4 regions of the Paenibacillus uliginis N3/975 genome follow, and region 2 is predicted to be linked to each of the others. Evidence: riboswitches for the same ligand, from Rfam matches in the RefSeq annotation. Region 2 holds a riboswitch; each other region holds the start of a gene.
The links. A riboswitch is a leader RNA that binds a small molecule or an ion and turns the genes downstream of it on or off. The one in region 2 is predicted to bind cyclic di-AMP.
Positions count from the first base shown of each region.

Region 1: linked by a shared signal. The riboswitch ahead of B9N86_RS28855 (C40 family peptidase) and the one ahead of B9N86_RS03970 (TrkH family potassium uptake protein) in region 2 are both predicted to bind cyclic di-AMP.
Region 3: linked by a shared signal. The riboswitch ahead of B9N86_RS29200 (resuscitation-promoting factor) and the one ahead of B9N86_RS03970 (TrkH family potassium uptake protein) in region 2 are both predicted to bind cyclic di-AMP.
Region 4: linked by a shared signal. The riboswitch ahead of B9N86_RS00600 (hypothetical protein) and the one ahead of B9N86_RS03970 (TrkH family potassium uptake protein) in region 2 are both predicted to bind cyclic di-AMP.

Region 1 covers NZ_LT840184.1:6,206,450-6,213,995, reverse strand. Annotated here, with positions in the region: gene B9N86_RS28880 (hypothetical protein) at 30-323, shown strand; gene B9N86_RS28875 (4a-hydroxytetrahydrobiopterin dehydratase) at 416-730, shown strand; gene B9N86_RS28870 (c-type cytochrome) at 888-1,244, opposite strand; gene B9N86_RS28865 (GNAT family N-acetyltransferase) at 1,377-1,901, opposite strand; gene B9N86_RS28860 (C40 family peptidase) at 2,015-2,482, opposite strand; cyclic di-AMP (ydaO/yuaA leader) riboswitch at 2,484-2,620, opposite strand; gene B9N86_RS28855 (C40 family peptidase) at 2,880-3,353, opposite strand; cyclic di-AMP (ydaO/yuaA leader) riboswitch at 3,357-3,495, opposite strand; gene B9N86_RS28850 (hypothetical protein) at 3,767-4,591, opposite strand; gene B9N86_RS28845 (M1 family metallopeptidase) at 4,603-6,591, opposite strand; gene B9N86_RS28840 (YwhD family protein) at 6,742-7,257, shown strand; gene B9N86_RS28835 (copper amine oxidase N-terminal domain-containing protein) at 7,385-7,546, opposite strand, start outside.
Region 2 covers NZ_LT840184.1:849,244-856,789, reverse strand. Annotated here, with positions in the region: gene sdhA (succinate dehydrogenase flavoprotein subunit) at 1-551, opposite strand, end outside; gene B9N86_RS03985 (succinate dehydrogenase cytochrome b558 subunit) at 567-1,235, opposite strand; gene B9N86_RS03980 (LysR family transcriptional regulator) at 1,479-2,390, shown strand; gene B9N86_RS03975 (potassium channel family protein) at 2,472-3,137, opposite strand; gene B9N86_RS03970 (TrkH family potassium uptake protein) at 3,154-4,497, opposite strand; cyclic di-AMP (ydaO/yuaA leader) riboswitch at 4,560-4,702, opposite strand; gene B9N86_RS03965 (CPBP family intramembrane glutamic endopeptidase) at 4,984-6,654, shown strand; gene uvrC (excinuclease ABC subunit UvrC) at 6,688-7,546, opposite strand, start outside.
Region 3 covers NZ_LT840184.1:6,279,539-6,287,084, reverse strand. Annotated here, with positions in the region: gene B9N86_RS29215 (HD domain-containing protein) at 255-1,544, shown strand; gene B9N86_RS29210 (TatD family hydrolase) at 1,629-2,396, shown strand; cyclic di-AMP (ydaO/yuaA leader) riboswitch at 2,598-2,809, shown strand; gene B9N86_RS29200 (resuscitation-promoting factor) at 3,083-4,306, shown strand; gene rnmV (ribonuclease M5) at 4,426-4,977, shown strand; gene rsmA (16S rRNA (adenine(1518)-N(6)/adenine(1519)-N(6))-dimethyltransferase RsmA) at 4,974-5,858, shown strand; gene yabG (sporulation peptidase YabG) at 6,144-7,037, shown strand; gene veg (biofilm formation stimulator Veg) at 7,395-7,546, shown strand, end outside.
Region 4 covers NZ_LT840184.1:124,159-131,704, forward strand. Annotated here, with positions in the region: gene B9N86_RS00575 (histidine kinase) at 1-392, opposite strand, end outside; gene kdpC (potassium-transporting ATPase subunit KdpC) at 497-1,102, opposite strand; gene kdpB (potassium-transporting ATPase subunit KdpB) at 1,158-3,191, opposite strand; gene kdpA (potassium-transporting ATPase subunit KdpA) at 3,213-4,892, opposite strand; gene B9N86_RS30885 (potassium-transporting ATPase subunit F) at 4,923-5,000, opposite strand; gene B9N86_RS00600 (hypothetical protein) at 5,146-5,556, opposite strand; cyclic di-AMP (ydaO/yuaA leader) riboswitch at 5,679-5,846, opposite strand; cyclic di-AMP (ydaO/yuaA leader) riboswitch at 5,954-6,156, opposite strand; cyclic di-AMP (ydaO/yuaA leader) riboswitch at 6,486-6,649, shown strand; gene B9N86_RS00610 (hypothetical protein) at 6,766-7,215, shown strand; gene B9N86_RS00615 (transposase) at 7,368-7,546, shown strand, end outside.

The sequences.
Region 1 (7,546 bases), 1.1 Mb from region 2:
GTATGAAGTGACAGAAAGGAGTGAGAGAGATGGGTGTTAAGCATGGGCGTGATTACGGTGATATTTTGACAGATTTGACTGAAGCAGTCGGACGTATTCCAGACAGCTACGTTTTTTTTGAAATGGAATCGGAGGATTGGAGCAACCTTAACGATACGGAGAAAAATGAGGTTCATGAGGCGCTGGCGGAGGATTTATTTTATGCACTGGGCACAGAGCCTGTCATATCGGTAGGCAGTGGAGTTGTCATTCACGATCAGACAAACCATCGGATAAATATTTTAATTGGGGAAGAAGAATTGGCGTTTGTAGCTCTCGTCTAGTTAAGGTAATGAATCAAAGATCAGAGGAATAGAATAGATGAATAATTGGTCCCGCCTTGGTGGGAGAGGTTTTTTTTGGGGAGGAAGATAAAATGCTGTATACACAGCAGGAAGTTGAAACACATCTGGAAAGACTTGAAGGCTGGGAATTGGAGCAGGGACGGTGGATTATCCGTAAATATACCTTTCCTGCGTTTATGAAAGGGATTGCTTTTGTGGATGAAGTCGCTGCGATCTCGGAGGCATTCGGTCACCATCCCTACATTACAATCGATTACAAAACCGTGACGCTACGTCTGACTTCTTGGGATGAAGGCGGTATTACGGCTGTAGATATCAAAGAGGCACAGCAGTTTAATGAGGCATACGAAAAAAGCCGCTCCAAGGACAATAAGGAGCAGGACTAGCAGCAGCGGATACTTATATAAAAAACACGCTTGGAAAGGGAGAGGTCCTGTCCAAGCGTGTTTTGTTTAAATATAAGAAATATCTTATATTTCTCGCAGAAACGCTCTTTCGTCATTTGAGAAGGATGACAAAATCGTGTCTGCTTGGTTTGCCTTATTATTTTTTCTCAGACAGATAAAGTGCAAGATTGGCAATTTCATCTGGTTTAAGTTGATCTTTAAAGGCAGGCATACCTTTACGGCCCTTCGTGATCACGCTAAACAATGCATTAGTGTCCATATGTCCGCCTACTTGCTGGAGAGCTGGTCCTGCTCCGCCCTGGAGCTGATCACCATGACAAGTAATGCAGCTGGCTTTCAACGTAGCTTCAGCCGCCGCCGCGTCCAAAGTTACCTCAGGCATTGTTGGTTTTGCTTCTTCAGCTACTTCTTCTTTCCCTGGAAGCGTAAACATCAGCGCAAGGGCCAACGCACATGCGACGAAGAACAATCCGCTCATAATCCATTTTTGCATCGTCATATCGTCCCTTCTTATGTATACTGCAATTGATTCTATTATAAACGAACATACAAAGACATCATAGCAGTTGTGACAAAAAAAGCAACAAAACAACGCTTTCTTTAACTAAAATTACACAAAATTGTGCTATTTTTCATAGTCATAACGGTTTCGGATGGAATTTCCAGAATCGTCCGGAGACATATAAACCATGCAATGAAAAAGAGCTTTGCCAGTCGGAGTCATCCGTTCGTACGTGTCCGTAACATGAAAACCGACGTTGTAGTATGTGCGGATTGCACGTTCATTCCAAGTTAAGACCTCAAGGTCAATCTCATCCTCAGGACGACGCTGCCTGGCCACATCCACAATAGACTGCACAAATTGTTTACCCATTCCGAGTCCACACCAATCCGGTCGCATACCAAGACCAATCCGCGTTACGCCTTCCATTGGGAACAACTGCGCGAATCCCCACATCCGCTGTTCTTCATCGAGAATGGATACATACTGCTGCTCGCGGATGTCCGGATCGCCAAACTCGATACCAAGTCCTTTCATTTGCTCCCAGGGGAGCCAGCCATAGATATTGTAAGGAGATGGGTAGGTCCAGCTGCAAATCTCCGCCGCATGATACGAATCCATTGGAACCGCATAAAACCGCTGTGCCATGGGAAGCAATTGTCATTCTCCTTTCATGATTTATGGAATAAGAAGAAAACACCCGCCAAAAGAAGGGATGCTTCTCTTCGCGGGTATATTTGTATGATATAAATGATTTCAAATTATTCAGACGCGTGGCTTTCGTATGCTGAATCATCCATAATTCGCTTGGCGCCAATATAACGCTCCGCATAATAGCTGTCACCCAGTCGGTTGGTCACGACCCCTCTTGAAGTGGAGGCATGGGCGAATTGATCATCGCCGATATAAATGCCTACATGGGATACGCCTTGACCTGATGTATTGAAAAATACGAGGTCCCCCGGGCGAAGGTCTTCGCGGGATACGGCCGTACCCATCTCAAATTGGGAGCCCGACTGATGGGGAAGCTTCATTCCCATTGCGGAGAATATGTACATTGTAAATCCAGAGCAGTCAAAACCGCTTGTTGTCATACCACCATAGCTGTATCTTGTCCCTAGCACCTTATCGATTTCTTGATCCAGATTACTATCGGCAAAAGCGCTGCCTAAGCCTGCCGTGAACAGCATCGAAAGGCCTAACACGGTTGCACTGAACTTCTTAAGCATAAATAACTCCTTCCGCTGCCTGCGAGGTTAGCTGTAGGGTTCGGTTGAAGGTCCCCTATGATCCCTTAGTAGCAAGATCAATTCACCCGTGGTTGGATCCCCCGCTTCCATTGCTCTGGAATTTGGCATATGCATTCTATATATAAAAGCCCTTACAATAATGACAAAGTTATTACATTGAATATTCTATCAGAGGGCCTGTCCACTTGGCAATTGTTTCTTGCTGTCTTTTGAATAGAATAGATGGCTATTCGTGTCGAATTATTGTCACAAAAAATTTTCTCGTAAAGGTGCAAACTTTTTCCCTATTTCATCCGTTATAAAAGTATAAAGAAAAAGCCGCGAAGGAGATTGTGGTGAATCTCATTCGGGCTTAAGTAAACTTTTGGTTATGAAATTAATTGTAGTTCACGGCGGCGGATTTGTACTTGCTTGAGCTCATGACTCGTTTGGCTCCAATGTAACGCTTGCCAAAATAGCTCGAGTTGATTGCGGTGATGGTGACACCGCGGGAACTTGAGGAATGTGCAAATTTGCCCCCGCCTATATAGATCCCTACATGGGATACGCCTCTGCCTGAGGTGTTAAAGAATACAAGATCGCCGGCTTTCAGTTGGCTCTTCGGTACTGCAGTCCCAACTTTATACTGGGATACAGATGAACGCGGCAAAGTCAGCCCCAGTTTCTTGAATACATAACTTGTAAATCCAGAGCAATCGAATCCTTTGGCTGTGGTTCCGCCTGATTTATAGGAGACGCCAATGACGGGTTTGATTGCGCTGTTTAACTTGGAATCCGCGAAAGCGCTTCCGGTGCCTAGCGTAAGGGCGAGAGCTAGACCGAGTGAAACGGCTGTTAGCTTCTTTTTCAAGTGATAAGCTCCTTCCAATGCCTGCGAGGTTAGCTTAAGGGTTCGGCTGAAGGTTAGCCTATGACCCCTCTGTTGCGAGATCAATTCACCCAAGACGGTTCCCCCGCTTCCCGTTGAAACGGGAATTCGGCTTCTTAAGATATAAGACAGATTATAAGTATACGATGGTTTATCCATATGAAATAGTTACAGGAAAGATGACAAAGTTGTTACTAACACATTCGTTATTTTAACAGAGTATTAACTTTTTGGCAAACGAGGAAAGTATATTTGAACACAAAAAATCCCGTTCTTCCTAGAGAAGAGCGGGATTTTTTTTATTTAGTTGGCTAGCGTTATGCATCGTTTGAGCTTGGCAGTCACATATAATGTATAAATTTCAGGTGAAAATTGTTTTTTTATGTGAACACTTTTCAAATTTGACGACTGTGAGTATGCCATACATGATATTGAGCGGTAACGCTCCACAACTGGAACAGACTGCTCACAAAATAGGAGGTCTGCTGAATGATTAACCCGATCAGACCTGACCATAGGAAGGACATACCGCTGAGCAGAAGGAGAAGAGCTATCGCTGTTCCGCCGATCGTAATGGAGATGAGCATAGCCTTTCCGATGTGACGGAGACAGACCATCAGAGCGGATATCATGCTCATGCCAGCTGTTTTGCCGAACTGCATATAAAGAAAGAACAAATGAATGAGATACGCATACAACAGCCAACAGACGAAGTAAGGAGCGATCTTTAGCAACGTAGACGGATCGCGAATGGCAGCTAATAGTGAAGGTAACATTTTCGGCACCAGCCAATATGCGGGGGTAAAGGTCAGAATCGTCTCAACCACATAAAATAAAGTTACCGGTTTCCATAGCTGACGGATGCCCTTGAAGAAGAACAGACCTCGCTCGCCTTTCGCCTCTTGATGGAGATTGTAAAATATACCGGCATGAATAAGAGGAGTCAGAAGCATCCGAATGATAAGCATACAGATGAGTATCCAGGCATAGGTATGAACGTCGTTGCTTTGGGTTAGGGCCATTTCGCCCTCGTAAAAATACAACAGCTTACTAAGCTCATTCGGAGCAGGGTCCGGGAATCGCATCAGAAGCGGAACGACGGCTGATTTAACAAGGCGATACAGACAATATCCCCACAGAAGCCGATACAGAAACAGAAGAATAATAACATAGAACTGATCTTTCACACTGGTCCAGCCTTTGCCTGCGTAGCTTTTCATGTTCTCCCCCCTTACCATGACAGGCTGCCGAATAGTGTCTCTACCAGCTTGGTGATGCTCAGGTTCCAGCGCGTGACAGCTTTCGGATCCATTCCCGCCTTCATATAGTTATTGATATGTTTGTTCTCGAGCACGATCGTGTATTTCGGATCAACCATTGTCCAGATGAGTGGAGATTTATGCTTGATTTCATACTGGGTTTTTCCGTTCTTGCCGTCCCACACCTTTTCAACCGTCTTCCCGTCCTCAAATGCAAATCTGATCGGGATGTTGGAGACGGTACCTCCCTTACTCACGATGGTCACAATCGTCTTATAGGCGGGGTCTTCCCGGGTTCCGGTATTTTGGGTCTGAATGTTCTCCACAGCGACGTCGGCCATCCGGTTGCCGTATACATATTGGTCAAAATAAGGCTGCCACGATTGTTTGGTCATTTGCTCCACAACCTGTTGAAAATCTTTAGTTGTCGGATGTTTGAAGCGGTATTTTTTCGCATAAGTCATCATGATTTTGTCCATCGTCTGCGTGCCGACCAGGCGTTCAATGTCCTGCAGCACCAGTTTGCCGCGTGTGTAGACGTTCAAAGCGTATTTTTCGTGAGATCCGTATTTCCAAGATTCCTGTTTAAGTGGTTCAGGCGAGGATATGGTCGCAGCTTGTGCTGCCGTGTTTGTGGTTAATCCGTATTCCTGTTTCATTACCCGCTCCTCGGCATAGGAGGTAAATCCTTCGTCGAGCCAAGCCTCCTCGAACTCATTGCTCGCGATCATGCCGTAAAAATATTGGTGTCCGATTTCATGGATAATCGTGCGCTCCAGCTCGTACCCTGGCGAATCATCTTTGGCTCCGAAAGCGGTCACCAGCGTTGGATATTCCATACCGCCCGCGCCGTTTCCAGCATCTGGAGGTACTACAATGGATAACGTAGCGTACGGATAGGAGCCGTACCATTTACCGTAAGAGGATAAAGCTGCTTTGGCAGCATCGAAATAGCGGTCTTTCAGGTCTTTATGCACCGGATCAAGGTAAAGCTTAATGCGGACACCGGGTACGCCAGGTGCGGAAAATGCCTCCTCCGCTACAACAAAATCGGGCGAGGCTGCCCAGGCAAAGTCATGGACATCGTCTGCGTAGAATTGGTAGACCTTCTCACCGTTTGATTTTGTGGCCGGTTTGGTCGGAAAACCAGTGGCTGCAACAATATAGTTCTCCGGCACCCGGATACGGACGCTGTAAATGCCGAAGTTCGCATAAAACTCAGAGTTTCCATGATATTGATGGAGATTCCAGCCTTCCTCCGTGCGATCGCGTACTTCCGCAGGCTCATATACGCTAATTTTCGGAAACCATTGCCCAGCCATTACAAAATCATCAGCTGTACCCATACGTGCAAAGATTTTGGGCATATCAACTTCAAACTCCATATTCAGCGTAATGCTCTCTCCGCCTTTAACAGAACGCGGCAGACGCAGCTTCACCAGGCTTTTGTCCTTCGCGTTGCCATCATCAGGCTGCACATATTGGAGACGGTGGAGCAGGGATAGCCCTTCAATCGTTTTGATCCCCGTAATCGTCATGGATCCGAACCCGTCCTCAGGCATACGGTCTGATCGAAGTCTGCCACCAGATTCCTTCATAAACGTGGTTTCTTTGGATGCAAAAGCATTAGGGTAAAGATGAAAGTAAAGCTCGTTTACAGCTTTTTTACCAGGATGAGTCCAGGTTATCGTCTGTTTTCCCTTCAATTTGTTTTCGCCCGGCTCAAACCTGACATCCATGTGATATTCAACCAGTCTGCTGCTCAGTGCAGGAGCAGGTACATCGTACTGAGCTTTAGGTGGAGAGAGCGGGGCTTTCTCCACTACCGTAGGCTTGCCCAAATTTGGAGCGAGAACAGGTGCTGAAACACGGATACCCTGCAGATATAATAGCATTGACCCTCCGAGGAGACCGAGGGCGAGCAGGGATGAAAGAAAGACTTTGGTGCGTGGTGGGACCATATCGAACAACCTCCCGTTGACAAGCATCTACAGCATGTATATGTTTGCTTTTAGGTGATTATTAGTTAAAATAAAATTATTGGGACTAGTTATTAGAAGAAAGAGCAAGGCGGAGGTCTCTTCCGTCCTTACATAGGAGGTTTTGCCGTAATGGAGAATGAGGAACAAAAAGACAAGAAGCAGATTGCCCTTAACATTATAAGCAGTAAAAGCAAGCACAAAGGGTTCGGAGCAGGCTCCATTGATCTGAACAGTGTATCTCCGGTCATCATTGACGGCGGAGTAGCAAAAATTGAGATTGGTGCAATGCACGCGAAGAGCAAGGTGGAACGCGGCATTAGGTTTTCCACTAACCGGGAGGATGTACCGAACGGTCGTCAGTTGTGGATTGTATGGGTTGCCGTGGACCGTACAGCTGAGGGACAGCACTATGGCGGTATGACCGCATGTGAGATGTGGATTGATCAGGAAGCGAAGCGAGGCTGGAAAATTCTCGCTGACCACGTGAATAAGTTGGATGCGGCACTGAAGCGTAAAATTATTCTTGATGGGTTGGGTAACGTGGAGAAGCAAGCACTGAAGGATCTGCTGATCTCCAAAAACGAGGAATGGTGGAATGCCTCTTCTGACGAGTTTAAACAGGCGCTCGATACAGAATCGGAATAATAAATTGAGGAAGCCCGGTACGGATGAGATCCGTCCGGGCTTTTATTTAAGAGATAAGAAAGGATAAAACTTCGATTTTGAGATACATGAATAGTATTTCCCGATGGATCGAGAGATCTACTATTAATTAAAAGGGGAGCTTGTACGTGAACGTTTTATTCTTATCAAGCAAGGGGTGACTCCAATTAAAGGTCAGCTTCTGATTTTTAAATCCGGTGTATGTCAGACCGTCGCCGACATAGCCGGCTTCATTTGGAGGATATTCTTCAATCAGCTTCTTTGCTTCATC
Region 2 (7,546 bases):
CGGATTTCCATCGATCGCAGATCTTGAGCTGAGATACCGCGGCATACGCCTTCATCATCAATGACAGCGTTCAGGAACTCCCAGTTCTCATACTTGGTTACAAGACCAGCTGTTTCCCAGCGGCGAACCTGCTCATCAAGTGCGTACAGAAGCTGCTGGCCTGTCGTAGCACCTGCATATGCTGTACGGTGATGTTTCGTACCACCGAAACGACGGAAATCGAGCAACCCTTCTGGAGTCCGGTTGAACATAACCCCCATCCGGTCCATCAGGTGAATAATACCTGGTGCTGCATCACACATCGCTTTAACCGGTGGCTGGTTTGCTAAAAAGTCACCGCCATATACAGAATCATCAAAGTGCTCCCAAGGAGAGTCGCCTTCCCCTTTTGTATTAACGGCTCCGTTAATTCCGCCCTGTGCGCATACGGAGTGAGAACGTTTAACAGGTACCAGTGAGAATAAATGAACGTGAGCTCCAGCTTCAGCTGCCTTGATGGTTGCCATCAAACCAGCTAATCCACCGCCCACCACAATAATGTTAGATGCCATTTCTGTTCACTCCCCTTAGCTCAAAACTGTCTTAAACATATCAATAAAAGCTGTCGCCGCCTGGAACTCGGAGTTCTTGAATGCGGTCATGGCAAGAATAAACAATACGCTCATAAGGACGAACAAACCCATGCAGATGTATGAGGATACACGCTGCGCACGCGGACCAACCGTAATGCCCCAGCTAACGAGGAATGCCCACAGTCCGTTCGCGAAGTGGAAAGTTGCCGAGATAATCCCGATCACATACAGTACATACAGGATTGGATTGCTAACAATACCATGTATAACTGCACCTAATTCATCGTGTGTGATATTGCCCATTGCGATCTGGAAACGTGTATCGTACATATGCCAAATGATAAATACAAACGTAATAACACCGGTAATCCGCTGCAAAGTAAAACGAATGTTCCGCTCATAGTTGTAGTTGCCAACGTTGTTATTTGCTTGATAGGCAATGTACAAACCGTAAACGCCATGATACATAAGCGGCAGCCAAATCAGGAACAGCTCGAGGAAAAATATGAGCGGTAGGCCGTTTATAAATTGGACACCTTTATCAAAGCCTTCCTTTCCACCATCGAAAGCCTTAAAGTTGGTAATCATATGAGTAAGCAAGAAGGCTCCGAGCGGTATAATACCAAGCAAAGAATGCAGCTTTCTGGAATAATACCCTTTCATCAGTTGACGTTCCCCTTTCCGATGTGTAGCGTTTTCATTAAGTCTCATCATAATTCATTACACTCATACCATCTATCCACTAAACGCATACAACGACAAAATGTCCCCCATTTCGCACATTCTGTGAACATCCTGTGTCATATTTCATGTTACTCCTTTTTCTCTTATAATGGAATTGCAATATAATTATTAATCGTTATACTCTATACGCATAAGCTAAATTTAATTAGGATGTGAAAAATGTTGTTCGAAGAATTGGACGTGTTCGCTATTGTCGTAGAGCAATCAAGCATAAACAAAGCTTCCAAGTTACTGAACCTTTCCCAGCCTGCCCTTTCCCGTAAAATCTCCAAACTCGAAGACGAGCTCGGTGTCCAGCTATTTAATCGGCGCGGAAAGCGGCTCGAGCTTACCTCCATCGGCCAGCTTGCCTACACCTATGCTCTGGAACAGCGCCAGCAACAGTTGAAATTCATGCAGACACTTGCACATTATCGTGTGGAAGATCAGATTACCATCTCGCTCGGAGCCAGCCTGACAACTCTTCAAACAACGCTGCCTCCCCTAGTGAATGCATTTATGGAACGTCATCCTACAGCTGAAATTAAACTGATTACAGGCAAGACACATGAAATCGTATCATCGGTTCGTGACAAAAGAGTGGAAGTCGGCATCGTTGCATCATCCATTAATCAGCCTGGCTTAAACTGCATACCGCTATTCGACGATCATCTTGAACTTGTGCTGCCGATTACGCATCCTTTGGCTGAAAGCCAAGAGGTCGGAATTGAACAGCTTCAAGGCTTGCCCATGATCATCTTCTCAACAGGTACTTGGTACCGGAAGCTGACCGATGATCTGTTTCACCGCTGGGGGATCATGCCTGACATCCGTATGGAGATCGACTCCTTCGAAGCGATTGTACGTCTCATCCCCACCTGTAAAGCGGCCGCACTCCTCCCCAAATCCTATCTCCGCCCGCAGTTGCTGTCGGATAATGGACTTGTTGACATCCACATCCCCGCTCTAATCGAGACACGTCGAACGACCAGTCTCATCTACGGAAATCCCTCTGATCTCAGCAATGCCGCCAGCCGTTGGGTTGCCGAGACTGAAACATTGTTCCGTAAACTTGAAGAGGACAAAAGCCAATAACCTGACGAGAGAAATACGTCAGGTTATTGGCTTTATATGCCGATGTTATACCAGCTATTGATATAGATAAATCCTTAGTTTCTACATATTAACGACTTCGCCCTCAAAGCGATCAATGTTCTCTTTCGATCCTATAACAACCATAATGTCGCCTGCACGCAAAATATCCATCGCGGTCGGAGCCACTATCACACCCGAACGTTGATTCAATGCCACAACACTGATCCCGTAACGGACACGGGTATTCAGTTCATTAAGTGTTTTTCCATCCATGCAGTCCGTCACCGTCATTTCCACGATCCGGTAGTCCTTGGACAGTTCAATATAATCCAGAAGGTTCGGCGTAACAAGCTGATGTGCAACTCTTATTCCCATATCTCTCTCCGGAAAAATTACCCGGTCAACACCCAGCTTTTCCAATGCCCGGCCGTGCAATACGGATATTGCCTTGGCAACGACGGTGGCTACACCTGACTCCTTCAGAAGAATTGCCGCCAAAATACTCGTCTGGATCTCGTCACCAATTGCTACAATGCCGCAATCAAAGTTCCGTATTCCGAGTGACTTAAGTACTTCTTCATCCGTCGCATCGGCAACCACGGTATGGGTGAGGAACTCACTCATATCCTCGACCACTTCTTCATCCCGGTCGATCCCGAGTACCTCGTAACCTAAATCCATCAGTTCAAGCGCCAGACTTGATCCGAATCGTCCGAGCCCTATTACCACAAACTGCTTTGGTTTCATTTCTCAGCCAATCTCCTTATCCAATAATCATTTTTCCTTCTGGATGACGATACAATTCCTTACCCTTTTTAGGGCCTAATGCATATGCAAGCGTTAGAGGCCCAAGTCGTCCCGCAAACATCGTAATGCTAATCAGAAGTTTTCCGAACAATGACAAGTGCGGTGTCAATCCCATCGACAGCCCCACTGTGCCAAACGCGGATGTTGCCTCGAACAGTATAGAGAGAAAGCTGCTGTCTTCTGTCGTTGAAAGAATCATGGCTACGGTGATTACCAGCAGCAGAGCAAGCAGCGTAATGGTCAGCGCTTTAAGAACCCGTTCCTGAACCAACCGGTACCGGAACAGTACAATCTCATCTTTGCCCCGCATCATAGCAATGACAGCAGCGATCATCATCGTAAATGTCGTCGTTTTAATCCCGCCCCCCGTTGATCCCGGGGAAGCTCCTATAAACATCAGAATAACTATGAAAAACTGTGAAGCCTGACGTAAACCGGTTATATCGAGTGTATTGGCTCCTGCCGTTCTCGGTGTGACCGATTGAAAGAAGGAGCCAAGAATTTTCCCACCCCAATTCAGCGATCCTAATGTTTTCGGATTCGTGAATTCAAATATGAATATGACAACTGCCCCTATCAAAATAAGCGCGCCTGTCATGGACAAAACCACCTTGGAATGCAGTGACAGCTTCCGGCTTTTTTTATAATCAACTAGATCAGCCATGACGATAAATCCAATTCCTCCGGATACGATCAAGAACATAACTACAAAATTGACTAATGGATCGTACACGTACCCGGTCAAACTTCTGAATTCACCGAACAGGTCAAATCCCGCATTGTTAAACATCGTTACCGCATGAAATATTCCATAGTACAAAGCTTTCCCAAAAGGCATATCAAATGCCCAGCGAAGGGTCAACAGCAGCGCACCACAAGCTTCAATCACCAAGGAATACAGCAGAACCCTGCGGATCAGTCGAACGATACCCTCCATCGATGACTGATTCATCGCTTCCTGCAGGATAAGACGATCTTTTAATGAAATACGGCGCTTTAATACAAGCGCAAACAGCGTGGCCATGGTCATGAAACCCAAACCACCTATCTGTATCAGGAGCATGATGACTACCTGTCCGAAGGAACTGAAGAATGTTCCTGTATCCACCACCACAAGACCGGTAACACAGGTCGCGGATGTCGCAGTGAATAAGGCATCCATAAAGTTCAGCGGTTCCCCTGTCGTGTTGGAAATCGGCAGCATTAGGAGCAAGGTTCCAATCGTGATAATTCCTCCGAACCCCATGACAAGAATCTGCGGCGGCGACAAGCGGAGCCAAAATAATTTGGAAGTCAACATATTCACCTCTTCAAAAAAGTCAAAGAAAAAAAGACACTGGAAATCCAATGCCTTACGCGTTTGGGTTCCTGTGCTGCAGCCTACGAGGTTAGCTGACGGATTCGGGCATATCACAGGTCGCCCTATTCCCTGCTATACAGCAAAGAAATTCACCCCAATTAAATGGTTCCCCCATTTTCGTTACGAAATTCGGCTGATCTATCTATTCAATTAACATGATGTGATTATAACGCAATACCCTTAGGAACCCAAAGCCGCTTTTAGCGTAAATTAACTTAAAAAAGAACGAAATTGGGCATATTCAAGAGTAGTAGCACATGGTTTTCTGAGGTTTTCGAAATCTTTCCTTCGTTTTCATCGTATCTTTCATAATTTTGAATGGGATAAGCCGTTTGCAGCTTACATATCTATGTTATATTGGCTTTATGTCTCCATGAAAGAAACGTCTCGAACGGTTTCTAACCCCTATTACCAAGGAGGAATGACATGAATAAAGCAGGACAGCCCCTTAAACTTCAGTCGAACAAAAAACCTTTAATGGTGCTCGGGGCAATCGGCCTGATTCTGTTTCTAATTTTTCAGGTATTTCCGTCTACTGCCTCTGACACGCTAGAGGTAAAAGCTCCCGAGATGATAACCAAAGGGGCAGCAGCAGAGGCCGCTGAACGCTTCGTAGAGGAACAGCTGCAGTACAACATCGCACCAGGTAAAGAACCTCTCGTTACATACCAATCCCGATCCGATGTATACGGGTATCTATCCAAAGAAAAGTTGCTGACCGAATATAACAAAAAGTTCGAAAGCAAATATCCTTATGATGTTTATCGCGTAAGGTTTGATCAAAATGATGGGACATCCTTAAATGTGGATGTACATATGCAGAACGCGGGTATCGCCGGTTTTTCCTATGATATGGCCGGCTCCAGTTACAAAGGGGCCATGCTGCAGATGGGCGGCGTACGAACGCAGATGCTCCTGATGATCGAAGGCGGCATATCGCTAGCCGAGAAAGAGGCGCTTGCTGCACCTTGGCTTCACCGAGCAGGTTATGATACGTCCAAGCTTGAACGAATTACTGGCGAAGGGGAACCTGGTCTGAAATATGAGGACCCGGAAACTAAGATCGGAGACTCCCGTCTTCGGCTGAACTTCTCCTTTGAAGACCGCCAACTGCGTTCGTACGAGCCTGTATTTTCCGTTCCTAGTGCTCACACCGCCTATGTGGAGAAGCAGACGCTTAACGCCACCTTGCTTACATTGCTGGGCTACGGATTGTTTACACTGGTTTTGGGCGTTCTGGCAATCGTCTACAGCGTAAAAACCAAAGCTCATACTTCTTTTAAAAGGGGTATTTTCCTTGCTTTACTGTTGTTTGTTATTCAAATGCTGAACACTTATAACCTGCTGCCAGTCTTTAAAGCTGACGGAATGAGCGATGCCAGCATTAAAGGTATCATGATCTTTTATGTGGGCTACTCCCTCGTATTCTCAGCCCTGCTCTACTTCTCACTCGTCGGAGGGAACGGATTGTGGCGTAAGGAAGACGGATTAAATCCATGGCCGCGCGCCAAAGAACCCGGTTATGGCGTATACGTGCTGGAAAGCATGAAACTCGGGTATTTGTGGGCTTGCATTCTGCTCGGTGTACAGTCCCTGATCTTTATCGCGCTGGGTCTTACACTCAATACCTGGTCTACAACAGATGCCTCGCAATCGCCTTTTAACATGTTGTACCCATGGCTATTTCCGTTGATGGCCTGGTTTGCAGGTATATCGGAAGAGGCTGTCTACCGTCTGTTCGGTATTAAAATGGTTAAAAAAATCGTCCGCAACACGTTCGTGGCCAGCCTCATCACCTCGATCATCTGGGCCCTCGGCCACACTTTGTATCCGATCTATCCGGTCATCTCAAGACCGATTGAGCTGGTCATCATCGGACTTCTGTTCAGCTTCATCTTCTTGCGCTACGGATACATGGCCGCCGTATTCGCGCATGTAGTGTTCAACAGCATTCTGATGGGCTTCAGTCTCATGATGATGAACGATCCGGTTAACTTGTGGATGGGGATCTTCTACATTATTTTGCCGGCCATCGTCGGTTACGTAATCTACAAATTCAATACATTAAAAAAAGAAACGGCTTATCCGTCCATATAGGACGGAGGCCGTTTCTCCTTTTCCACAAATATATTACGACTCCTCATCACGCAGTGCACTTAAAATCTCCTTAGCGAGTTTATCGCCTATAGACAAAGGCCGGAAGTCATCAATACTGGCCTCTTTAATCTTTTTAACAGATCCAAAATGCTTCAGGAGCATCTTACGCCGTTTCTCTCCGATTCCCGGAATCGCATCCAGCTTAGAGGTAACCATCGATTTCCCCCGCTGGTCACGGTGGAAAGATATCGCGAAACGGTGAACCTCATCCTGTATACGCTGGAGCAAATAAAACTCCTGACTGTCACGAGGCAGCGACACAGGCTCTGGCGGATCACCCACCATCAGTTGCGCCGTCTTATGCTTAGCATCCTTAACAAGTCCGCAGACCGGAATGAACAGACCCAGCTCATTCTCCAGCACATCCACGGCTGCAGAAATTTGGCCCTTACCTCCATCCACTACGATCAAATCGGGCATAGGCAGATTTTCCTTAAGCACCCGTTCATAGCGCCTCCGTATAACCTCTCGCATCGTCTCATAGTCGTCCGGCCCCTGCACGGAACGAATCTTATACTTCCGGTATTCCTTCTTGTCAGGTTTGCCGTTAATAAACACAACCATGGCAGAGACCGGGTTCGTCCCCTGTATGTTCGAGTTATCGAACGCTTCGATCCGATGCAGCGTATCGAGACCGATTACCTCGCCCAGGTTAGCGGCAGCAATCGACGTCCGCTCCTCATCCCGTTCAATCAGCCGAAACTTCTCATCCAGTGATACTTTGGCATTTTGTGAGGCCATCCCGATCATTTGGCGCTTCAAGCCTCGCTGAGGTACGTGCACCTTCACACCGATCCACTCCTGCAGAGCAGCAGCACCACCGGCAGCGTCC
Region 3 (7,546 bases), 1.0 Mb from region 2:
TATGTTATTTATAGTACCAACGATTCCCAAATCAGTCAACCTATAAATTTGAAAATAAGAAACTTATTTACGAATATATAGTGAACAAAAGCCTTATTCTACTAGAGAAATGTCAAAAGTCTTAGGTAAATAAGCTTGTTTTTGTTCATGTCGATTTGGAAAGCGGGATTTTACGTTATTCGACATTGTTCGACAATAGGTGTCAAAAAAAGTGGGGAAGCGATTTCGATGCCTAGGATAAGGGGATGAAAAGCATGCATTTACCGATTACGGAGGAAAAAGTATTTAAAGATCCGGTTCACAACTATATTCATGTACAGGACGACATGATCTGGAGGTTAATTAATACACCGGAATTTCAGCGGCTTCGCCGGGTAAGGCAACTTGGGACTTCATTCCTAACTTTTCATGGAGCCGAGCATAGTCGTTTCTCACATTCATTAGGCGTATATGAAATTACGAGAAGAATCATTTCTCAATTCGAACGTAGCGGTTATCCCGATTGGCCGAAAGAGGAGCGTCTGCTCACTTTATGTGCTGCGTTGCTTCACGATCTCGGGCACGGGCCATTTTCTCATTCTATAGAAGAGGCTTTTCAAATGAATCACGAGGACTGGACTTGTAAAATTCTGCTTGGAGATACATGTGTAAATAGTGTACTCCGAGAGGTGGCTTCAGATTTTCCGCAGCGGGTAGCCTCAGTCATCAACAAAACATATGAAAAGCCGATCGTCATCAATCTTGTGACCAGTCCGCTGGATGCAGACCGGATGGATTACCTGCTGCGCGACGCATACTACACGGGTGTTAATTATGGCACGATTGATATAGACCGGATATTGCGGATGCTCCGCCCGTATCGGGACCGGGTGGTGGTGAAAGAATCAGGAATGCACGCGGTGGAAGATTATTTGATGTCTAGGTATCAGATGTACTGGCAGGTTTATTTTCATCCGGTGACCCGAAGTTCGGAGATTATACTGAGGCAAATCTTCAGGAGAGCGAAGGAACTATACCGCGAAGGTTATGATTTCAGTTTTATGGTAGAGCCGTTACCAGCTTTATTTGAGGGAAATACGACGGTGAGCCAATATTTGCGTCTGGATGAAGCGTTGATTCAGACAACCTTTTTGCAGTGGACGGCTGAGAAGGATGAGCTTCTGAGTGATTTATGTGGTCGGTTTATGCATCGTAGGCTCTATAAATATGTAGAAATCGACACCATAGATAGAGAGACCGTCGACGGAATCCGCCAGGCGTTTCGTGATGCGGGACTCCACCCGGATTATGATTTCGAGATTGATTATCCGACCGATCTTCCTTATGATGAATTTCATTCCGGATCGCCTGAGAGCGATAAACAGATTTTGTTGCTGGACAGACATGAACATGTGCGTGAAATATCCGAAGTATCTGATATAGTGCGCTCTATTAGCGGGATTCACCGCGGGCGATACCGTCTATACTTTCCTGAGGAAAAGGTGAGGAACGTTTTGAATACCTTGCCGGAGGATGTCAAAAGCGTGTTTGGACAAGTTAGATAAAATAGATATAAGTAAAGTATTGAACAGCTAGAACCGGCGGTTATTACTGTGCTGGTCTGCGACAAGAAAGGAGATTGTTTATTTATGTTATTCGACACACATACACATCTGGATGCTCCCGAGTTCCACGAAGATCGTGAGGAGGTTATCAACCGCGCCTTGGAAGCCGGTGTAACCCGAATGATCAACATCGGCTTTAACCGGGAAACGATTCCTTCGACCATGAAATTGGCGGAAACTTATGATTTTATTTATGCGGCAGTGGGTTGGCATCCCGTAGATGCGATCACGATGAAGGACGGAGATTTGGAATGGATCGCTACTCTTTGCAGTCATGAGAAAGTAGTGGCTATCGGTGAAATCGGCCTGGATTACCATTGGGACACCTCTCCCAAGGAAGTTCAGCATGAGGTGCTGCGTAGGCAGATTGGTTTAGCACGGGAATTGAACATGCCGATTGTTATTCATAACCGGGATGCACATGAGGATATCGTGAAGATTTTGAAAGAAGAGAAGGCGTCAGAGGTCGGTGGAGTGATGCACTCCTTTTCTGGCAGCTGGGAAACGGCCAAGCAGTGCCTAAATATGGGTTTCCATATTTCTTTCGGCGGGCCGATAACGTTCAAAAATGCGAGACAGCCAAAAGAGGTCTTAGCACAGGTCCCGATGGACCGACTGCTCATCGAAACCGACTCCCCTTATTTAACGCCTCATCCGTTTCGGGGGAAGCGTAATGAGTCTGCTCATGTGAAATTAGTGGCCGAGGCAGCGGCTGAGATTAGGGGCCTGTCTCTGGAAGAATTAGGTTCAATTACGACCAAAAATGCTCTGGAACGATTTGGTATTAAATGAAATCGAGAGCAAATGCGATGAAAAACAGAGCATTAACGACCAATTAAAGTTTTTTAACCGAAAAAGGCGACGATATTACAATATTTTAACCTTTTATCTGAAAAAATGTGGTTGATTGTTGCTTTACAACCTGCATAGAAACAGGATATCATCTTTTCAGTGATAAGAAGCTGATCGGAAAACGAACAGCCGAATATTTTATGAACCGTCTCGCTTAATCTCCGATATTCGGAGAACGGGGGAACCGATACAGGAATAGCTGGCAATCATGCTGCGCTCCACTGTATTTGATTTCTTTTTGGGTCTTTGGGGTGAATTTGAAGGCAGCCGCCATGAGCGGGTGACTTGAGATAGGGCGTCTCTCTTACGTCCGAACCCGACAGCTAACTCCGTAAGCGTAAGTAAGAGAGGCAAACTCGTGCATGCTATTTTCCAGATTCTAGACATCAGGAAGCCACGAAAGAGTCTCTATAACTCTTTCTTTGGCTTTCTTTTATTTTAGAATATTGGAGACAGTATCGTCATACTTTTGGTAAACAGGAGGTGACGATCGTATGGACGGGAAGACGGGGATTAACGCAGGGTGTAGATAGATAGCAGGGCACCCTGTGAGACAATTTGCTATAGTCACGTCAAATGCAATCATGCGTTACCTAGACGGCGGGACTATGAAGGAGGATGACATAGTGGGCGTTATTCAACCAGAAGAGACCCATGAATCACAATCATCCAGCATGTCTTACGCATTACGATGGAAGCATGAGAATTTGCGTCACCTAATGCTGGCCGCCATTGGCGCCATCGCAATTACAGTGCTCGTACTTCTGATTGTTCACAATCAGGCGGGCAAAGAAATTCACCTTGTGGTTGACGGACGTGTCACCACAGTGGAAACCCGAGAGGCTATGCTTCATGAAGTGCTGGATGAGCAGGCCATCTCCCTGAAACCGCAGGATGAGGTTTCCATGCCGTTAAACGGTGTGCTCCAGGATGGAGACCGTGTATTTATTAAACTCGCAGTACCTGTAAAAGTGACTGCAGACGGTAAAGTAAACACAATATTTACTACCCAAGATACGGTTGGAAATGTGCTTAAGGAAACAGGCATTTCAATCAAGGGCGAAGATACAGTAAAGCCTTCCCTGGAAACGAAAATTATTGAAAAAGCAGACATTCGCGTCGTTCGCGTCACGAAACAAACGGTTAAGCAAACTGAAAACCGCTCTTTCCGTGTCATCAAAACGGCAGATCCTTCTCTTGTGAAGGGCGATAACCGGGTGATTCAAAGTGGTAAGCCGGGCATCGTGGTTAACCATATCGAGAAAGTCTACGAGGACGGAAAGCTTGTTTCAAAAAATGTGATAAACAAAGAGATACAGCGTAAGACGAAGGATAAAATTATTGCAGTTGGCACGAAAAAAGTAGTAGTGCCTGAAGCACCTGTTATTGAAACTGCGTCTGCTGACAGAACCACGACTGCAAATGCTACCGTGAGAACGGCAGCCAAGGAATCGAGTCCAGAAAAGCCAGCAGTTAAGGCGGCATCCGCAAAAGTTAAAGTTAACAATGTGGTTTCCAGAGCCGGAGTTGACTTCGAATATAAAAAAGTACTAAACAATGTTTCTATGACAGCTTATTCCGCCGAACAGAAAGGCATCGGTACCCGCACAGCTTCCGGTACACGCGTAACGGAAGGACGTACGATTGCGGTGGACCCGAGTGTGGTTCCAATCGGTTGGTGGGTATATATTGAGGGCGTAGGCTTCCGCCGTGCAGAAGATACTGGTGGTGCCATTAAAGGCAACAAAATTGATGTCTATTTTGATTCTTTAAAAGCGGCATACAATTTTGGGCGTAAAAGCGGGCATACCGTTTATGTGATTGGCCCTGTGAAACCAGAGCTTAATTAACGCATGAATTCCGTTTTACATTGCCATGCTAATGCTATACTATTTAATTAATATTAATGTGATGCTAAGAAGAGGATGAATCATCCTCTTCTTTTGTTTTGGGAAGGAAGAAACAGGGAATGATCAAAGAAGTCATTGTCGTGGAGGGCCGGGACGATACAGTGGCTGTGAAGCGGGCTGTTGAAGCAGACACGATTGAAACCGGAGGATCGGCCATTAACAGCCACACACTGAAACGAATTGCATTGGCGCAAGAACGGCGCGGAATCATTATTTTAACCGATCCGGACCATGCCGGAGAGCGGATCCGTAAGATTATCGACACTAAGGTCCCTGGCTGCAAGCATGCCTTCATTCCGGAAGCCGATGCAACGCGAAAAGGAGACATCGGGGTGGAGAATGCCTCGCCGGAGGCGATTCGCCATGCGCTGGAACGATTGCATACGTCATTTGAAGGATCGGAAAGCCTTATTGGGCTGGATGACCTGATTGAGGCTGGGCTGATTGTGCATCCGCAGGCTGCAGCGAGACGGATGGCGATGGGCAACCTGCTCGGCATTGGATATTGTAACGGCAAACAGTTTCATAAACGGCTGGCCATGTTTCAAATATCACGTGAAGAATTCGCAGCAGCGCTCGCTCAGCTGGAAGAGGGAGGTACAGAGCTATGACACGGATTGATGATATTTCAACCCCGAGAAGAACGAAGGAGATTATACAGCGTCATGGCTTCTCGTTTAAGAAGAGTCTTGGACAAAACTTTCTCATCGATCAAAATATACTGTTCAAAATTGTAGAGGCCGCTGATCTGGATAAGGAAAAAGGCGCACTGGAGATCGGTCCCGGCATTGGAGCTTTAACGGAGAAGCTGGCACAGACAGCAAACAGAGTTACAGCCGTGGAGATTGATCAGCGGCTTATTCCGATATTACAAGAGGTACTTGAGCCGTATCCCAATGTAAGCGTGCACCACGGGGACGTGCTTAAGGTGGACTTACATGAGCTGTTCCGCAATTATTTCAGCGGAGTGTCTAAGGTCAGCGTCGTAGCCAATCTGCCTTACTATGTAACGACACCGATATTGATGAAGCTGCTGGAAGAAAAGCTGCCGCTTGAGAATATTGTAGTCATGATTCAAAAAGAGGTTGCGGTACGCATGGCAGCCTCCCCAGGCAGCAAGGATTACGGCAGTTTGAGTATCGCCGTCCAATATTATAGCGAGCCGAAGCTGGTGTGTACGGTTCCCCATACCGTCTTTATCCCTCAGCCGAATGTAGAGTCGGCCGTCATTCGTCTGAAGGTGCGGGACAAGCCTCCCGTTGAAGTCGATGACGAGAAACACTTCTTCGAGGTTGTGCATGCTTCATTCGCTCAACGTCGTAAGACGATAGCAAACAATCTGAAGAGTCGCTTTTTCCCGGGAGAGGGACGTGAGCGGCTGGAGCAGCTGCTCCAGGAGGCTGAAATTGAGCCTTCACGACGTGGTGAGACCCTTAGCATCGAAGAATACGCCAGACTGAGCAGCGTGCTTCTTAGGGCTGGAGTACGGTAGATACGAAAGCGTATGGACGAGGCAATGGATCGTGCAGCCTTAATAAAAAAATTTCACGTTTAAAGCAGAGATCTTTAAAGCAGCCCCTAAAGGGCTGCTTTTTCAATTTGCAGGTTTTTGCAGCGACACGTTTCATCGTCTTAGCGACCTTATTGCGCCCTTGAGAGTCGAAGTCCTTTCCAAGAGAGATGGGTTAAGGACGAACCGATTTTTTGGTGTCATCCTTCTCAACCATGAACCAATCCCCGCATTCGCCCATAGGATAGAGGCAGGGGGGATGTTGTGATGAATTATGGAGACTTGGTCGTTCGTAAATCGTACGGCGGCGATGTAACGTTCCGGGTGGAGGGTGTCCAGCAGAACACAGCCATTATTAAGGGAACGGACTTTCGGTTGCTGGCCGACTCGCCCCTTGGGGACCTGGTACGTGTACCGCATCCCACGATGAGCGAACGGACGAAGCAGGCACAGATCAAAGCAAACGAGTCGCTATCCCGCTTGCAAAAGGACCGGCAGGAGCAGAGTGAGCGGCATTTGGCTGATCTGCGAACCGAATGGGGAACCGGTGAAAAGGGATATTTCGACGTGCCCGGCAAGGTGCTGCATTTAGATGGAGATCCCCATTATTTGAAAAAGAGCTTAACCTTATACAATCAGCTTCGTGTTCCAGCCGAAGGCTACTATGTTAACGAATCATCCATGGCTGAGGCCTTATATCGAATGCTGCCGCGTGTTCGGCCTGATATTGTAGTTATTACCGGACATGACGGTGTGCTGAAAAGACGTCAATCTCATGATTTGTACAGCTTGGACAGTTATAAAAATTCGCAAAATTTTGTGCAGGCAATTCAGAGCGCAAGGCAGTATGAACGTAATCTGGACACCCTTGTTGTGGTGGCCGGTGCGTGCCAATCGCATTTTGAAGCACTGTTGCAGGCAGGAGCGAATTTTGCGAGCTCTCCGGGGCGGATACTTATTCATGCTTTAGATCCGGTCTATGTGGCTGCTAAAACGGCATATACGTCCATGCGCGAGACGGTGAACATGAACGACGTGCTTCACAACACCATCAGCGGCAGCCAGGGGGTAGGGGGCATTGAGACCCGAGGAAGCTATCGGATTGGACTTCCTCGTCTCAATGACTTATCTACACTTAAAGTGACTCCATCGGTCAGCTAGAGCCTTCCAAGGTCGCCTTGCCGGGTAAATTGAACAGGTTCTTCCTAAAACCCCTAATTACAGGGGTTTTTTTTATTCCTCACAGAAATGGGTGCCGTCTTGAAAGGATGGCAAAACCGTTACTACTTGTTTGATATTGTCATTATGTACATGAAGAGGACAAGCTGTGACATTTTAAATAAAATGTGCATATTTCGTGTCGGTTTTACGCATAATAACGGTTCTACGCTCGATATATAAAGGCTCAAAAAAAATTCGTTGACAAGATAATTTTAATGCTGATATAATTAATGTTTTTGGTTTGACAAATGATTGATAATTAGTTATAATGGACAAGGAAAGAGGTGGTCGTCGACAATGGCTAAAAATGCGCTGTTGGAAATCAAACGCAGTTTGGATGCTCATCTTGGGCAAAAAATTACGCTGCGGGCAAACGGTGGTCGCCGTAAGACCGTAGAGCGTACTGGTGTTTTGGAAGAAACGTACCCTTCTGTTTTCATTGTAAAGCT
Region 4 (7,546 bases), 730 kb from region 2:
AGCAGGAATCGAATATCCTCGAGCCGGGTAGCATGTTGTGCTCCTTTCCGGTTACGGTGTGCCAATCCGTCAACGAGCAGCACCTCAGGATTTCGCTGCACCAGCAGCTCCAGATTTAAATCCTTTTTTTCCTCATTGCCCTTATACCAATGAATACTAGGTACCCGGTCCAGATCGCCGATCTGCTCTATCGTGTCCGGACGCCGCATGGTGGATACCGCACTAATGACAACGTCAATGCCTTGATTTTTTAGGATATGGCCTTCACGGAGCATATGATAGGTTTTCCCGGAGCCGCTTACGGCCCCGATATATACCTTCAACCGGCCTTGATGTAGCTTTGAGATGGACAGCAGGATTTCCTCTGGTGATTTTTTTCTGAACGGGTCCATGGATTTCTACGCTCCTTGCCACTTCATTTAAAAGGAGTAAAGCCGGACCCTTTAAGTGGAAGGGCCGGCTGCTATTGGGTTTTGCCTGAGCTTTTGTTACCTGATTATTTCAAAAGTTCACTTAGCGCAAGATTCAGCTTCAGTACATTGACACGCGGTTCACCGAATATACCCAGATCCCGGCTATCGGTATGTTGATCAACCAGTTCTCCGAGCTCTCCTTCGGAGATGCCTGTCAGTTTACTAATCCGGGGAATCTGGACCTCAGCCGATTTAGGTGTGATATGAGGGTCCAGACCAGAGCCAGAGTTCGTGATAAGGTCAATCGGAAGCTCGCTTACCGGCACATCCGGATTGTTGTTCTTCCAGGACTCAATCGTTGCTTTCGTTCTTTCCATCAGGTCCGGATTGGAGGGAGCGTAGTTATTGCTTCCCGATCCAGCGCCGTTATACTCAATACTCGATACTCTGCTCTGAAAATATTTAGGGTCCGTAAAGTTTTGCCCGATGAGCTCGGAGCCGACTATTTTTCCTTCGCTGTTCTTGATCAGGCTTCCGTTCGCATGGTCCGGCATCAGAAGCTGCGCCGCGCCTGTCGTTACGAGCGGATAACAAATACCGCACAGGATGATAAATACAAGACTTGCTCTTAGAGCGGTACTAAACAAAAATCGGGCCGTATGAGCTTTTTTTTGTTCATGGTTATTCATCGTTATTCGACCTTTCCATATCTATCTTTAGATTAATTTCCGCTCTGTCTCTTCATTAAATCCACAAGTGGACAATCATATCAATCAGCTTGATACCGATAAACGGTACGATCACACCGCCCAAACCGTATATCAAAATGTTACGTTGTAGCAGCTTGGTTGAGCTCATCGGCTTATAAGCTACGCCTTTCATTGCAAGTGGTATGAGCAGCGGGATAATAAGGGCGTTAAAAATCAAAGCCGATAAAATCGCGGACATAGGGGAACCCAGCCCCATGATATTCAGTGCGTTCATGCTCGGAATGGCTGCCGTAAACATCGCCGGAATGATGGCAAAATATTTGGCTATGTCGTTCGAGATACTGAAGGTGGTCAATGCGCCGCGGGTCATCAACAGTTGTTTCCCGATGGCAACCACTTCAATAATTTTGGACGGGTCAGAATCCAGGTCGACCATGTTAGCGGCTTCTTTGGCAGAGGTTGTGCCGCTGTTCATGGCAAGACCGACGTCCGCTTGCGCCAGTGCCGGAGCATCGTTCGTTCCGTCACCAGTCATGGCGACCAGTTTGCCATCGGCCTGCTCCCTGCGGATGACGGCGATTTTATCTTCAGGCTTACTTTCGGCGATGAAGTCATCCACACCTGCTTCTCGGGCAATGGTAGCTGCAGTCAGTGGATTGTCGCCGGTACACATAATCGTCTTGATGCCCATTTTGCGGAGCTGGTCAAAACGTTCCTTCATGCCCGGCTTCACCGTATCCTTCAGGTAGATGAGACCGTAAATCCGGCTATCTACCGCCACAGCCAGCGGTGTTCCCCCTTCGGTAGCGATGGCGTCTCCTTTGGCAATCAGATCGGACGGGATCATGCCTTCTTGAGACTGAACCCAGGCTCTTACGGCATCGACTGCTCCTTTGCGAACTTTTCGGCCGTCTTTCAGATCCATACCGCTCATCCGTGTCTCGGCCTTAAACTCGATGAATTCGGCACCGGATGTAATGGATTCGTCAAATCCTAAGCTTTCTTTCTTCATCAGTTCGAGAACAGAGCGGCCTTCTGGCGTTTCATCCATAACTGAGCTGATAGCTGCCCACTGGGCGACAGAGCCGACAGGTTCTGAACCGACCGGGATAAACTGGCTTGCCATCCGGTTACCAAACGTGATTGTTCCTGTCTTATCGAGAATCATCGTATTGATGTCGCCGGCAGCTTCAACCGCTTTACCGGACATTGCCAGTACGTTGAACTGCGTTACCCGGTCCATACCTGCAATCCCGATTGCGGACAGCAGACCACCGATGGTGGTTGGGATCAGACAGACGAGAAGAGAGATCAGGACGGGAATCGAAAGCTCGATTCCGAGATATTTGGCGATCGGGGCAAGCGTGACAACCACGATCAGGAATATTAATGTTAGTACGGTCAAAAGGGTATTCAGCGCAATTTCATTCGGTGTTTTCTGACGAGATGCACCTTCTACGAGCGAGATCATCCGATCAATGAATGACTCGCCGGGGTCGCTGGTGATCCGGACTTTAATCTGATCGCTGACAACCCGTGTGCCGCCGGTTACCGAACTGAAATCCCCGCCGGCTTCTTTAATGACCGGGGCTGATTCCCCGGTAATGGCCGATTCATCGACAGATGCCAGACCCGCAATGACCTCACCATCACCAGGAATCATCTCACCCTGCGAGACGACTACGATGTCACCTTTACGTAAATCGGTAGACGGAACACGCTTGATGCCGCCGCCGTCCATAACCTTGTTGGCCGCGATTTCCTTCTTTGACTGTTTTAAGGAGTCAGCCTGGGCTTTACCGCGCCCTTCAGCAAGAGCTTCGGCAAAGTTGGCAAACAAGACGGTTAGGAGCAGAACCACAAATACGGTCAGATTAAAGCTGATGCTGTCTTCTGTCCCAAAATAATGGGGAAAGATAGTCATGAGGAGGACGATAAATGTACCAACCTCGACGACAAACATCACGGGGTTTTTCATCATGGTAATAGGGTTTAACTTGATGAAGCTATCTTTTAAAGACTGGCGAACCATATCTCCGTTTAATACCTTTTTTCTATTGTTATTCATTGGGATAATCCACCTTTTCTATTAACGGATCATTAAATGCTCGGCAATCGGGCCAAGCACCATCACGGGCAGGAATGTCAGCGCCCCGATGATCAGGACTACCGCAATCAGAATAAAGGCGAACAGCCGGTTATCCGTGCGGAATGTCCCTAGTGTCTCAGGAATCCACTGCTTACGCAGCAGAGAGCCGCCTACCGCTAGAAGCGAAATCATCGAAATATAGCGGCCGAAGAGCATGACAAGCCCTGTTGATATATTCCAGAACGGCGTGTTATCCGCAAGACCTTCAAAGCCAGAGCCGTTATTCGCTGCCGAGGAAGTGTACTCATACAGCACTTGTGAAATGCCATGAAAGCCTGCGTTCGTAATGCCCGCCTGACCAGCGTCCGTCATGAGAGCGAGAGCAGTCGGCGCCAGAATAATGAGGGGATGAGCCAGAATGGCAATCGCAATCAGCTTCATCTCCCGGGCTTCGATTTTCCGCCCTAGAAACTCCGGCGTTCGTCCAACCATGAGCCCGGCGAGGAACACGGCCAGAATGGCGTACATTAACATATTCATCAGACCGACGCCTTTTCCGCCGAAGACAGAGTTCAGCATCATGAGAGACAGCGGTGTTATACCGCCAAGCGGTGTCAGCGTATCGTGCATGTTATTGACCGATCCGGTTGTGGCCGCTGTGGTTACGGTCGTAAACAGAGCAGACTGGGCAATACCGAACCTGACCTCTTTGCCTTCCATATTGCCTTGGGAAGCATCGATTCCTAGCCGATTCATCGCCGGGTTACCGTTAGATTCCGATACGTAGGCAAGTGACAGGAATCCGATGAATAGAACCATCATGGCTGAGAAAATAATCCAACCTTGCTTGCGGTTTTTAGCAAATAAGCCGAACGTATAAGGCAGAGCCGCCGCAATACACCACATTGATAAAATCTCGATTACGTTAGTTAGCGGACGTGGATTCTCAAACGGATGCGACGAGTTGACACCGAAATGTCCGCCGCCGTTCGTGCCCAGGTGTTTGATCGATTCCAGTGCGGCCACTGGACCAACCGAAATTTGCTGCTCGGCGCCTTCAAGTGTCGTTACGTTAATAGTAGGTTTTAAGGTTTGAGGAACATTCAGCGCCACGAGCACCATGGCAACAACAAAGGCCAGAGGGATCAACACCCGTGTATGTGCCTTAACAAAATCTTCAAAGAAGTTACCTATCGTTGTACCCTTGCTGGTAATCGCTCGAATAAATGCGATCGCGACACACAGTCCGGTAGCAGCGGATGTGAACATCATCATAGTGATGACGGCCATCTGCGAGAAGTAGGAGAGACCCGATTCACCACTGTAGTGCTGCAGGTTCGTATTGGTCATGAAACTGATAATGGTATTGAACGATAACGTCGGCTCCATGTTGTCGATCCCGTTTGGATTGAACGGCAGTATCTTTTGTAGCCTTAGAATGAGATAACCGGCCGCGACCAGGACTAAGTTGGTCACCACAAAGCTGATTGCATATACCTTCCAGGTCATGCCTTTGCGCTCTTTAAGCCCGATCAAACCGTAGATCGGTTTCTCCGCCCAGGAGAACCATTTATCTGTGCCGTTGGCTTCATTGCGAAACACATTATATAGATGGGTTCCGAAAGGCTTAACGAGCAGCACCAGAACCAGAATAACGATGGCAATTTGTACAATGCCCATGATTGATTGCTTCCTCCTTCAATAACACCCCTAGAATTTTTCCGGGTGAATCAGCGCGTAAATCAAATACAGAAAAATAAAGATCATAAATGCCATAATGATGATCATTGGTTATCAGCCTCCGGTTCATTGACCAAGCGTCCGCACCAGGATAAAAACAAGGTGAACAGTGCGTAAGTTCCTCCCAGAATGAGCACCATGCACAGATCCTGCATGTAAATCCCTCCAAAACATATTTAATAAATAATAGTGGCTAGCTGACGAGTGATGAAATTAAGAAGGAAACATTGGTATGGTTCGTGTGCAGCACGATCGTTGCGCCAAGTCCTTTATAAATTAATCTTGGATTGCTTGAATGAGTGATGACATAGATCGGATCCGAGGTCCATGTACGGCAAATCCGCAAATAACGGCAGCACAGGTTCAGACTGCTTTCAAACAGAAACACCTTGCTGACGGAAAACTCGGGAATGATCCAGGTTTGTTCATCAGTAGTGTCGATCAAGATCATGTTTTTGGCTCCGAGCTTATCCAGACGATCTTGCTCTGCCCGGTTGTTCACGATGGCTGCAAACGGAATTTTATTTCGAATAAGCTGGGTTACGAATTCCTCCCCTGCCTTGGTTGGAGCGGATACGATGATCAGATCTTGTAATTTTTCCATGTTTTCTCCTCCTGATTACTAGAAAGAGAAGGCAACAAAAAGAAGCCTCAGGGAAGGAGAGTCACTCTTCCCGTGGCTTCTGATGACACAGTGAAATACACCGTGCCTTGCACACGACAATCGTTGCCTCTCTCGATACGCTTACGAGGTTAGCTGACGGATTCGGGCGTGAGAGTCGCCCTACCCATAGGCAGTTATCCTGCCGATGTGATTCACCCCTGAGAGAAATACACGTCTCTCGTTTGGTTCCCCCGTTCCTTTTCCATTCAAGGACTCAGCGAATAAAAAGCATTTTTTGATAAAAAAACCACAGAGGCATCAAGCCCTGTGGTCGTGTTTCTCGATCACAAGCTTCATCATCCTCTCCTTGTGAGCAGACCGCGTCAATTAAATGCGTGACTGCTTAACTCAACGCTTACGAGGTTAGCTGTCGGATTCGGGCGGTGAGAGTCGCCCTACCTGATCCGAATTTCATGGAGTCTTCGGATCAGGATTCACCCCTGGAGATGTTCAATGGCGGCTCTCACACCACCTGGCGCATCTCCTTGTTTGGTTCCCCCGTTTCCCTTGCCTAGCAAGGGAATTCAGCGATTCATGAGAAAACATTGTTCAATTCATGATTCGTATCATACGTCTGGCGGTTCGTAATGTAAATCGAGGGAAAGGCACATTTGAGGTGTTTTTTAACGGGATAGCGGGGGGAAAGAAGTCCGATCACCCGAATACTGCTTCATACTCTGTATTTCTCTGTATTTCGTTAATTTTTCGTAAAGTGGCAAGATACTGTGCATTTGTATGGATAATCGATGTCAAGCCCTAATGTACACGTTTTCTTTTGGCTTTTTCGTCGATATTTTGAATTTATAGACCATAAATGAACATTTACTTTGAAAGGGACAATGACGTATGATTCATCCAACTTTAACCATATAATCTACACGCTGAGTTCCCGAAAGGGAGGCGGGGGAACCAACCTCACCATAACTAATGGTGAATGGGGTGAATCCTTAGAGCTTGCTGCGCAAGCACAGGGTAGGGCACTCTCAAGCCCGAATCCGACAGCTAACCTCGTAAGCGTATTGGGAGAGAACACGACCCATCATACTTTAGGTGGCACGATTGTGCCGCATTCAGCGCCTGGGGAGCGGGTTTCTCTGCTCTTTCGGGCTTTTTGTGCTGCAATTGAACCCTAGAAAAGGAGACTGTGAGATGGCTAAAATAACAGACTCTTTACCGCAATTAACGGAACATAAACTACACGAAACTATGATACGTTATATGGAGATTTTCCGTTTTGACGGTAATTCGGCTGAACAGGATATTCCGTGGAACGATAAGAGTACGAACTGTGGATTGTTTAAAATATCTTGTAGCGGTGCTTCTGGTTATGCGGAGTATGCACTGCCGGATACGAGAGAGTATGCAGATCTTGTGCGCTGGTCGTCTGTGTTTATGCGATTAAAGGGACTGACGGTGGCCGAGGCCATAAGCACTGTTCAGAAGCAGCAGTGGGGAGCGGTCCGCACGATGCTGGCGGAGTCCGCTCTAAAGGATCTTTCAGCGAATCTGATCCAGTGTAATGAGCGCCAGCGCCTAGGAAGCCTTCCGCTGGAGCGCTCTTTTCTGATAGATTGTTCGCGGGCTTATTTTTTATTCTGATTCATAATTTATGGAGTGCTCACTATAAGACTGTTTATTTGCCGGACAATGAGTAGGTTTGGGAGCAAACGGACTCAGCTTTATAGCCCCCTAATCCAATTGGACACTCCAAGGTACCTCAGATACACTAAAAAGAAATGAGGAGTCCGTCCATGAAAAGACGATTTCGATGCCCGGTTGAGGCGAAAAAAGAGTATGTCGTAGAGGTGTTGTCTGGTTACCGGACAGAGATGGTTGCGAGAAAATACGGCATGTCTCCCAAAACGTTAAGCGGCTGGGTTCGTCAATATGAGGATGAGGTGGGAGATCTTATGGTCAAAAAGCAGAAAGA